Regions from separate parts of the Bradyrhizobium sp. SZCCHNR1043 genome, predicted to be linked through region 1. Evidence: predicted binding sites of a transcription regulator. Region 1 holds the regulator's gene; the other holds the start of a gene.
The links. The regulator PhoB, encoded in region 1, activates phosphate uptake and scavenging genes when phosphate is short. The targets are predictions, from matches to a motif close to TGTCATNNANCTGTCAT.
Positions count from the first base shown of each region.

Region 2: the regulator PhoB is predicted to act here: its motif matches at 2,264-2,280, upstream of QX039_RS02150 (DUF47 domain-containing protein).

Region 1 covers NZ_JAUEYN010000006.1:248,554-252,956, reverse strand. The annotation lists gene QX039_RS12810 (trypsin-like serine protease) at 1-929, opposite strand, end outside; gene phoB (phosphate regulon transcriptional regulator PhoB) at 1,075-1,782, opposite strand; gene phoU (phosphate signaling complex protein PhoU) at 1,799-2,515, opposite strand; gene pstB (phosphate ABC transporter ATP-binding protein PstB) at 2,546-3,367, opposite strand; gene pstA (phosphate ABC transporter permease PstA) at 3,364-4,245, opposite strand; gene pstC (phosphate ABC transporter permease subunit PstC) at 4,249-4,403, opposite strand, start outside.
Region 2 covers NZ_JAUEYN010000001.1:503,004-507,406, reverse strand. The annotation lists gene QX039_RS02160 (peptide chain release factor 3) at 1-414, opposite strand, end outside; gene QX039_RS02155 (anion permease) at 556-1,563, opposite strand; gene QX039_RS02150 (DUF47 domain-containing protein) at 1,578-2,222, opposite strand; gene QX039_RS02145 (branched-chain amino acid ABC transporter permease) at 2,366-3,334, opposite strand; gene QX039_RS02140 (branched-chain amino acid ABC transporter permease) at 3,336-4,199, opposite strand; gene QX039_RS02135 (ABC transporter substrate-binding protein) at 4,277-4,403, opposite strand, start outside.

The DNA.
Region 1 (4,403 bases):
GCGGGCGAGCGGTCGAGCGACCATCTGTCGTGCCGGGTCGGGACGAAATCGGGCGCCACGATCAGCTTGTCGGCGACCGACGATGCCGCCGGCGTGCCACGGTTCATGCCGGCCAGGAAGCGGACATTGCCGGGGCTGACCTGCGCCACGCCGTTGAAGACGCAATGCGCGGCGGTGAGCACGACGCGCGGCGCCACCAGGGTGCCGGTGCACCAGCCGCCGCTCGAGTATTGCGCGACGGTGACGACGCCGATCGACGACGCCGGCCAGGAGGTGGGATCGACGACCTCGCCGATGTGGCGATCGAGCCCGAGCAATTGCTCCGGACGCGGAGTGGCAATGCCCGCATCCGCCGATTCCGGTTTCGGCTGCCAGGACGCAATGGCGCTCTGGGCCTGGACGCGCTGCGGCTCGGTCAACCTGACCCGCTGCACGTCGCGGCCGGCCGATCGCACGCCACTACGGCCCGCCATCACCAGCCAGGCATAGCCCTGCACGACGTCCTGTTTCACACCGCGGCCGTCGAGCAGCATCAGGCCGAGCATGTATTGCGACTGGGCGAAGCCCTGCGCCGCGGCGCGGCTGAACCAGCGACTGGCTTCGCCGTAGTTGGAGGCAACACCCTCGCCATTGACGTAGGCGATGCCGAGATAATGTTGCGCGACGGCGAGCCCCTGATCGGCGGCCTTGCGGTACCAGGCCAGCGCCTCGCTCGGATTACGCGGCACGCCCCAGCCGAACGCCTGCATGAAGCCGACGTCGAACTGCGCCCGCGCATCGCCCTTGGCGGCCAGCGGCAGCAGCCGTCGCATCGCCGCCGCATGCTGCCCGTTGCCTGCCGCCGCGACCGCGTCCTCGAGCTCGGCGGCCGGGGCGCCCGCCAAGCTGCCGAGCAGCATGACAAGAGATATGATGATGGTCTTGATCAAGGGCGTCCGCTGGGACCGAAACATCGTGACGGGCCACGAAGCAGACACGATCAAGACGGCGGCGGCGTGGCGGAAAGCGGACCGCGATCTCCTCAATCGGGCCCGCTCGCGCCTCACACCTTCTTCATCCTCACGCCCATCGCCCTTACACCTGCTCGCTCTTGGCGAAGCGATCATCGAGCGCATAACCGGCGCCGCGCACGGTGCGGATCGGGTCCTGCTCGCGGCCGGGATTGAGCAGCTTGCGCAGGCGGCCGATATGGACGTCGACGGTGCGCTCGTCGATGTAGATGTCGCGGCCCCAAACGCTGTCGAGCAGCTGTTCGCGGCTGAACACGCGGCCGGGGTGCTCGAGGAAGAATTCGAGCAGGCGGTATTCGGTCGGGCCGAGATCGATCGGCCGCCCCGAGCGCGCCACGCGGCGTTTCTCGCGGTCGAGCTCGATGTCGCCATAGGACAGCACGGTCGCCAGCCGCTCCGGGCTCGCCCGCCGCAGCAGGCCTTTCACGCGCGCCAGGAGCTCCGGCACCGAGAACGGCTTGACGATGTAGTCGTCGGCGCCGGTGGCGAGTCCGCGCACGCGCTCGCTCTCCTCGCCGCGCGCCGTCAGCATGATGATCGGCAATTGCCGGGTCTCGGTCCGCGCGCGCAGGCGGCGGCACAGCTCGATGCCGGAGAGGCCCGGCAGCATCCAGTCGAGCACGACGAGATCCGGAACGCGCTCCTTCAGCCGCGTGTCGGCCTCGTCGCCGCGCGCCACGGTCTCGACCTCGTAGCCTTCGGCCTCGAGGTTGTAGCGCAGCAGCGTCGTCAGCGCCTCCTCGTCCTCCACCACCAGAATTCGGGCGCCCATGTCTGAACCGTCTCTCTTAGTTACCGGGAATCGTCGTCGCGAAGCTCGTCATGTCGCCCTTCGGGCGCTTGTCCATGATCTGCTGGCCTTCGATCATATAGAATACAGTCTCGGCGATGTTGGTCGCGTGATCGCCGATGCGCTCGATGTTCTTGGCGCAGAACATCAGGTGGATGCAGAACGAGATGTTGCGCGGATCCTCCATCATGTAGGTCAGGAGCTCGCGGAACAGCGAGGTGCAGATGGCGTCGACTTCCTCGTCGCCCTTCCACACCGTCATCGCCGCCGGCAGGTCATGCGCGGCATAGGCGTCCAGCACCGTCTTGACCTGCGACTGCACCAGATCGGTCATGTGCTCGAGGCCGCGGATCAGCTTCAGCGGATGGAAGTCGCTCTCCAGCGCCGCGACGCGCTTGCCGATGTTCTTGGCGAGGTCGCCGATGCGCTCCAGATCGGTCGCCACGCGCATCGCGCCGACGATCTCGCGCAGGTCGACCGCCATCGGCTGGCGACGGGCGATCGTGAGCACGGCGCGCTCCTCGATGATGCGCTGCAGCTTGTCGACCTCGGCGTCGGTGGCGACCACCTTCTGGCCGAGCGCGATGTCGCGCCGCACCAGCGCATCGACGGAATCGACGATCAGCCGCTCCGCGAGGCCGCCCATCTCCGATACCAGACGGGTCAGGTCCTGCAGATCGCTGTCGAACGCCTTGGCGGTATGTTCACTGGCCATGATGATCTCCTGAAGGCAATGTCGTCGGCGTCAGCCGAACCGGCCGGTGATGTAATCCTGGGTCCGCCGATCACTCGGCGAAGTGAAGATCTTGCTGGTGTCGTCGAACTCGATCAGCTCGCCGAGATACATGAAGGCGGTCTTGTCGGAGACGCGCGCCGCCTGCTGCATGTTATGCGTCACGATGGCGATCGTATAGTTTTCGGCCAGCTCCTGGATCAGCTCCTCGACCTTGGCGGTCGAGATCGGATCGAGCGCCGAGCACGGCTCGTCGAACAAGATCACCTCCGGCCGGACCGCCACGGTGCGCGCGATGCACAGCCGCTGCTGCTGGCCGCCGGACAGCGACAGGCCCGAGGCGTTGAGCTTGTCCTTGACCTCGTTCCACAACGCGCCGCCGCGCAGCGCCTTCTCGACCCGGTCGTCCATCTCCGACTTCGAGATCTTCTCATAGAGGCGGATGCCGAAGGCGATGTTTTCGTAGATCGTCATCGGGAACGGCGTCGGCTTCTGGAACACCATGCCGACCCGGGCGCGCAGCAGATTCAGATCGAGCTTGGGATCGAGGATGTTGGTGTTGTCGAGCATCAGCTGCCCGGTCGCCCGCTGGCCCGGATAGAGATCGTACATCCGGTTGAAGATGCGCAGCAGCGTGGACTTGCCGCAGCCGGACGGGCCGATGAACGCGGTGACGCGGTTGGTGCCCAGCGACAGGTTGATGTTCTTCAGCGCGTGATGGTCGCCGTAGTAGAAGTTGAGGTTGCGCGCGGTCACCTTGGCCGGCGCATCCGGAAGCGCCTTGCCGTGAAGAGCGTGATTGGGCTGACTGACGGAGACGGACAGTTCGGTCATTTGGTGTTCCTCTCGGCGCCAAGAATGCGTGCACCGATGTTCAGGGCGAGCACGGCCAGAGTGATGAGAAGGGCTCCGCTCCAGGCCAGTTGCTTCCAGTAGGCATAAGGGCTCTGGACGAAATTGTTGATGGTGACGGGCAGGTTCGCCATCGTCCTGGAAAGGTTGAGGCTCCAGAACTGGTTCGACAGCGCGGTGAACAGCAGAGGCGCGGTCTCGCCGGCGACGCGGGCGGTGGCAAGCAGCACGCCGGTGATGAGGCCCGAGCGCGCCGCCCGATAGGCGATGCGGCGGATCACCAGCGAGCGCGGCAGGCCGAGCGCAGACGCCGCCTCGCGCAGCGGGTTGGGCACGAGCAGCAGCATGTCCTCGGTGGTGCGCAGCACCACCGGGATCACGATGACCGCCAATGCAAGGGAACCCGCGAGTGCCGAGAAGCCGCCCATCGGCACCACGACCGCACCATAGATGAACAGGCCGATGATGATCGAGGGCGCCGACAGCAGGATGTCGTTGATGAAGCGGATCACCGAGGTCAGGCGGTCGTTGCGGCCGTATTCGGCGAGATAGGTGCCGGCGAACAGGCCGAGCGGCGCGCCGATGCCGACGCCGATGATCGTCATGATCAAGGAGCCGACGATGGCGTTGCGCAGGCCGCCTTCGCTGGAGCCGGGTGGCGGCGTGTCGGCGGCAAAAACCTGCAGGCTGAGGCCGGCGAGTCCGTTATAGAACAGCGTGAACAGGATCAGCGCCAGCCAGGTGACGCCGAACATCGCGGCGGCGACGCAGAGGCCGCGGATCACGATGTCCCTGCGGCGCCGGCGCGCATAGATCGGATTGACCGGCGCATCGAGTGTAAGCGTATCAGCGCTGGACATGGCTTATTTTCCCGCCTTGGCTTCGAGCCGCATGAGCATCAGCCGCGCGCTCGCCAGCACGAAGAAGGTGAGCACGAACAGCAGCAGGCCGAGCAGGATCAGGCTCGACTGGTGCAGCCCGTCGCTCTCCTGGAATTCGGAGGCGATGGCGGCCGAGA
Region 2 (4,403 bases), on a different contig from region 1:
CTCGAACAGTTTTCGCGTGCGCGCCTCGATGCCCTTGGCGGCGTCGATCACCATCACCGCGGAGTCGACCGCGGTCAGCGTGCGGTAGGTGTCCTCGGAAAAGTCCTCGTGGCCCGGCGTGTCCAGGAGGTTGAAGACCAGCCCCTCGAACTCGAAGGTCATGACCGAGGTGACGACGGAGATGCCGCGCTCGCGCTCGATCTTCATCCAGTCCGAGCGGGTGTTGCGGCGCTCGCCCTTGGCCTTGACCTGGCCCGCGAGATTGATGGCGCCACCGAACAGCAGCAACTTTTCCGTCAGCGTCGTCTTGCCGGCGTCCGGATGCGAGATGATGGCAAAGGTGCGCCGGCGCGCCACCTCGTCGGACAAGGCGGTGCGGGCGGGCTGTTCGGTCGTGACGGCAGTATCGGACATGAGGCGGCAGGCGTCGTTTCAGGCCAGAGAGCGGGCGATTTACGGGAAAGGCGCGGGATCTCGGCCGCCGCGCGCCCTCCATATAGGCGTTTTGCACCGCAACTCCAACCGGCGAGTTGAGCCCGGCCGGGCCGATCCGGATCAGTGCCGGAGCACCGACACCAGCCAGAACGTCAGCGCCGCGACGATCGCCGAGGCCGGAATCGTGAAGACCCAGGCATAGACGATCGATCCGGCCACGTTCCAGCGCACCGCGGAGGCACGGCGGGCGGCGCCGACGCCGACGATGGCCCCGGTGATGGTGTGGGTGGTCGAGACGGGCACGCCGAGGAAGGTCGCCAGGAACAGCGTGATCGCGCCGCCGGTCTCGGCGCAGAAACCCTGCATCGGGTTCAGCTTGGTGATGCGCAGGCCCATGGTGCGGACGATGCGCCAGCCGCCCATCAGGGTGCCCAGCGCCATCGCCGCCTGGCACGACAGCACGACCCAGAACGGCACCGTGAACTCGTTGCCGAGATGGCCCTGCGAATACAGCAGCACGGCGATGATGCCCATCGTCTTCTGCGCGTCGTTGCCGCCATGGCCGAGCGAATACAGCGAGGCCGAGGCGAATTGCAGGATGCGGAAGGCGCGGTCGACCGCGAACGGCGTCGAGCGCACCGAGGCCCAGGACACGATCGCGACCAGGACCATCGCCAACACCAGCCCGACCAGCGGCGACAGCACGATCGCGAGCACGGTCTTCGACAGGCCGCTCCAGACGGCGGCCGAGATGCCGGCCTTGGCGACCCCTGCCCCGACCAGGCCGCCGATCAGCGCGTGTGAGCTCGACGAGGGAATGCCGGCCGCCCAGGTGACGAGGTTCCAGACGATGGCGCCGACCAGGGCCGCGAAGATCACCTGGGCGTCGACGATGGCGGGATCGATGATCCCTGTACCGATGGTCTGCGCGACGTGGAGGCCGAACACCGCGAACGCGACGAAATTAAAGAATGCGGCCCAGAACACCGCATATTGCGGCCGGAGCACGCGGGTCGAAACGATGGTCGCGATCGAGTTGGCGGCGTCGTGCAGGCCGTTCAGGAAATCGAAGGCGAGCGCAACGGCGATGAGGCCGACCAGGATCGGAAGGCCGAGTTGAGCGTCCACGGCGCGGCCCTACCCTAGACCTGTTCGATCATGATCGAATTGATCTCGTTGGCGACGTCGTCGAAGCGGTCGGCGACCTTCTCCAGATGGTCGTAGATCTCGGCGCCGACGATGAAGTCCATAGTATTGGCCTTGCGGTGCTTGAGGAACAGCTCCTTCAGCCCGATGTCGTGGAGGTCGTCGACCCGGCCCTCGAGCTTGGTCATCTCCTCGGTGATCGCGGTGATCATCGGCACGTTCTGGCCGATCGCCTGCAGCAACGGCAGCGCGCGGCCGATCAGATTGGCGCAATCGACCAGCAAGGTGCCCATCTCGCGCATGGTCGGCTCGAACTCTTTGACCTCGAACAGCACCACGGCCTTGGCGGTCTGCTGCATCTGGTCGATGGCATCGTCCATCGAGGTGATCAGGTTCTTGATGTCGCCGCGGTCGAACGGGGTGATGAAGGTGCGGCGGACCGCGGTCAGCACTTCGCGGGTGATGTTGTCGGCCTCGTTCTCGAACTGGCTGACGCGCTGGCAGTGGGCGAGGATGTCGTCACCGCCCTGCAACATGTCCTGCAGCGCATGGGCGCCCTGAATCACCACCTTGTTGTGGCGGGCGAACAAATCGAAAAACCGCTCCTCCCGCGGGAGGACGGCGCGAAACCAGTGCAGCATGGGACGAGATCCATCCATTCCGAAACGGGCCAGGGCCGGCCCGTCACAGAACTGTCATACTCCGGATCGCGCACCAGCAGAAGCGGTGGCCGGTTCATCCACCGCTTTCTGCCCTTTCGACGATCTCTTTTCAGATCAACGGCTTAAAGGGATCGTTTGAACAGATGGGCGATTTCGCCGACCACGCCGCGGCGGAAGGTGAGCACGCAGGCGACGAAGATCACGCCCTGGATCACCGTCACCCACTGGCCGAAGCCGGACAGATATTGCTGCATGCCGACGATCACGAACGCGCCGACGACGGGGCCGAATACGGTGCCGAGCCCTCCGACCAGGGTCATGAGCACGATCTGCCCCGACATCGCCACCTCGACGTCGGTCAGCGAGGCGTTCTGGGCGACGAACACCTTCAACGCGCCAGCCAAGCCGGCCAGCGTCCCGGACAGAATGAAGGCGAGCAGCTTGTAATGGTCGGTCTTGTAACCCAGCGAGATCGCCCGCTGCTCGTTCTCACGGATCGATTTCAGCACTTCGCCGAACGGCGAGTTGATGGTGCGGAAGATCAGCAGGAAACCGGCGAGGAAGCCGACCAGCACGACGTAATAGAGCACCGTCGGCCTGGACAGGTCGAGGATGCCGAACATCCGCCCCTGCGGAATGCCCTGGATGCCGTCCTCGCCATGGGTGAACGGCGCCTGCAGATAGATGAAGTACAGCAGCTGCGACAGCGCCAGCGTGATCATCGCGAAATAGATGCCCTGGCGGCGGATCGAGATGTAGCCGGTGATCACCGACAGGACGAACGATCCGGCGACGCCTGTGAGGATGCCGAGCTCGGGCGGCAGCCCCCACACCTTCAGCGCGTGGGCGCTGCAGTAGCCGGCCGTTCCCAGGAACATCGCGTGGCCGAACGACAGCAGGCCGCCATAGCCGATCAAGAGGTTGAAGGCGCAGGCGAGCAGCGCGAAGCACAGCGCCTGCATGACGAAGAACGGGTACAGCCCGGTCCACGGTACGATCGCCAGCAGCGCCGCCATGATGACGAACACGATCATCTCGTCGCGCATCGCGCGCGGGGTGATCGGCAGGGTCGTGTCGGTGATGGATGTCATGTCAGGCCGCCCGTCCGGTCAGACCCGTCGGCTTCACCAGCAGCACCAGGACCATCAGAACGAAGACCACGGTGTTGGAAGCCTCGGGATAGAAATATTTGGTCAGTCCCTCGATCACACCGAGCAGGAAGCCGGTGATGATCGAGCCCATGATCGAGCCCATGCCGCCGATCACGACCACCGCGAACACCACGATGATGATGTGCTCGCCCATCAGGGGCCGCACCTGGTTGATCGGCGCCGACAGCACGCCGGCGAGGGCCGCGAGCCCGACGCCGAGGCCGTAGGTCAGCGTGATCATGCGCGGCACGTTGATGCCGAACGCCCGCACCAATGTCGGATTCTCGGTGGCGGCGCGCAGGTAGGCGCCGAGCCGGGTCCGCTCGATCAGGAACCAGGTCGCCAGACAGACGACCAGGGAGAATATGACGACCCAGCCGCGATAGACCGGCAGATACATGAAGCCGAGATTCATGCCGCCACGGAGCTGATCCGGGATCGCATAAGGCAGGCCGGACGAGCCGAAGAAGTTCTGGAACACGCCCTGGATGATCAGCGCCAGTCCGAACGTCAGAAGCAGTCCGTAGAGATGGTCGAGCCCGGCGATCCATTGCAGCATGGTGCGCTCGAGGATCATGCCGAAGACGCCGACGATGATCGGCGCCAGCAGCAGCGCCCACCAGTAATTGATGCCGCCGAGGTTGAGCAGGAAATAGGCGCAGAACGCGCCCATCATGTAGAGCGCGCCATGGGCGAAATTGATGATGTTGAGCATGCCGAAGATGACGGCAAGCCCGAGACTGAGCAGCGCGTAGAACGAGCCGTTGATCAGTCCGACCAGGAGCTGTGCGTAGAGGGCCTGCATCGTCTTGTTCTGTTTTCTCTCGGCGTTTCCCAGAAGATGGCGGCCCCGGCGACGTCAGCCGCCGGAGCCACAGCGGTTCATTTCTTCAACAAGGCGCACGCGCTCTTGTCGAGCGGCGTGAAGGCCTGGTCGCCCGGTACCGAGCCGACCAGCTTGTAGAGATCCCACGGGCCCTTGGACTCCGAGGGCTTCTTGACCTCGAAC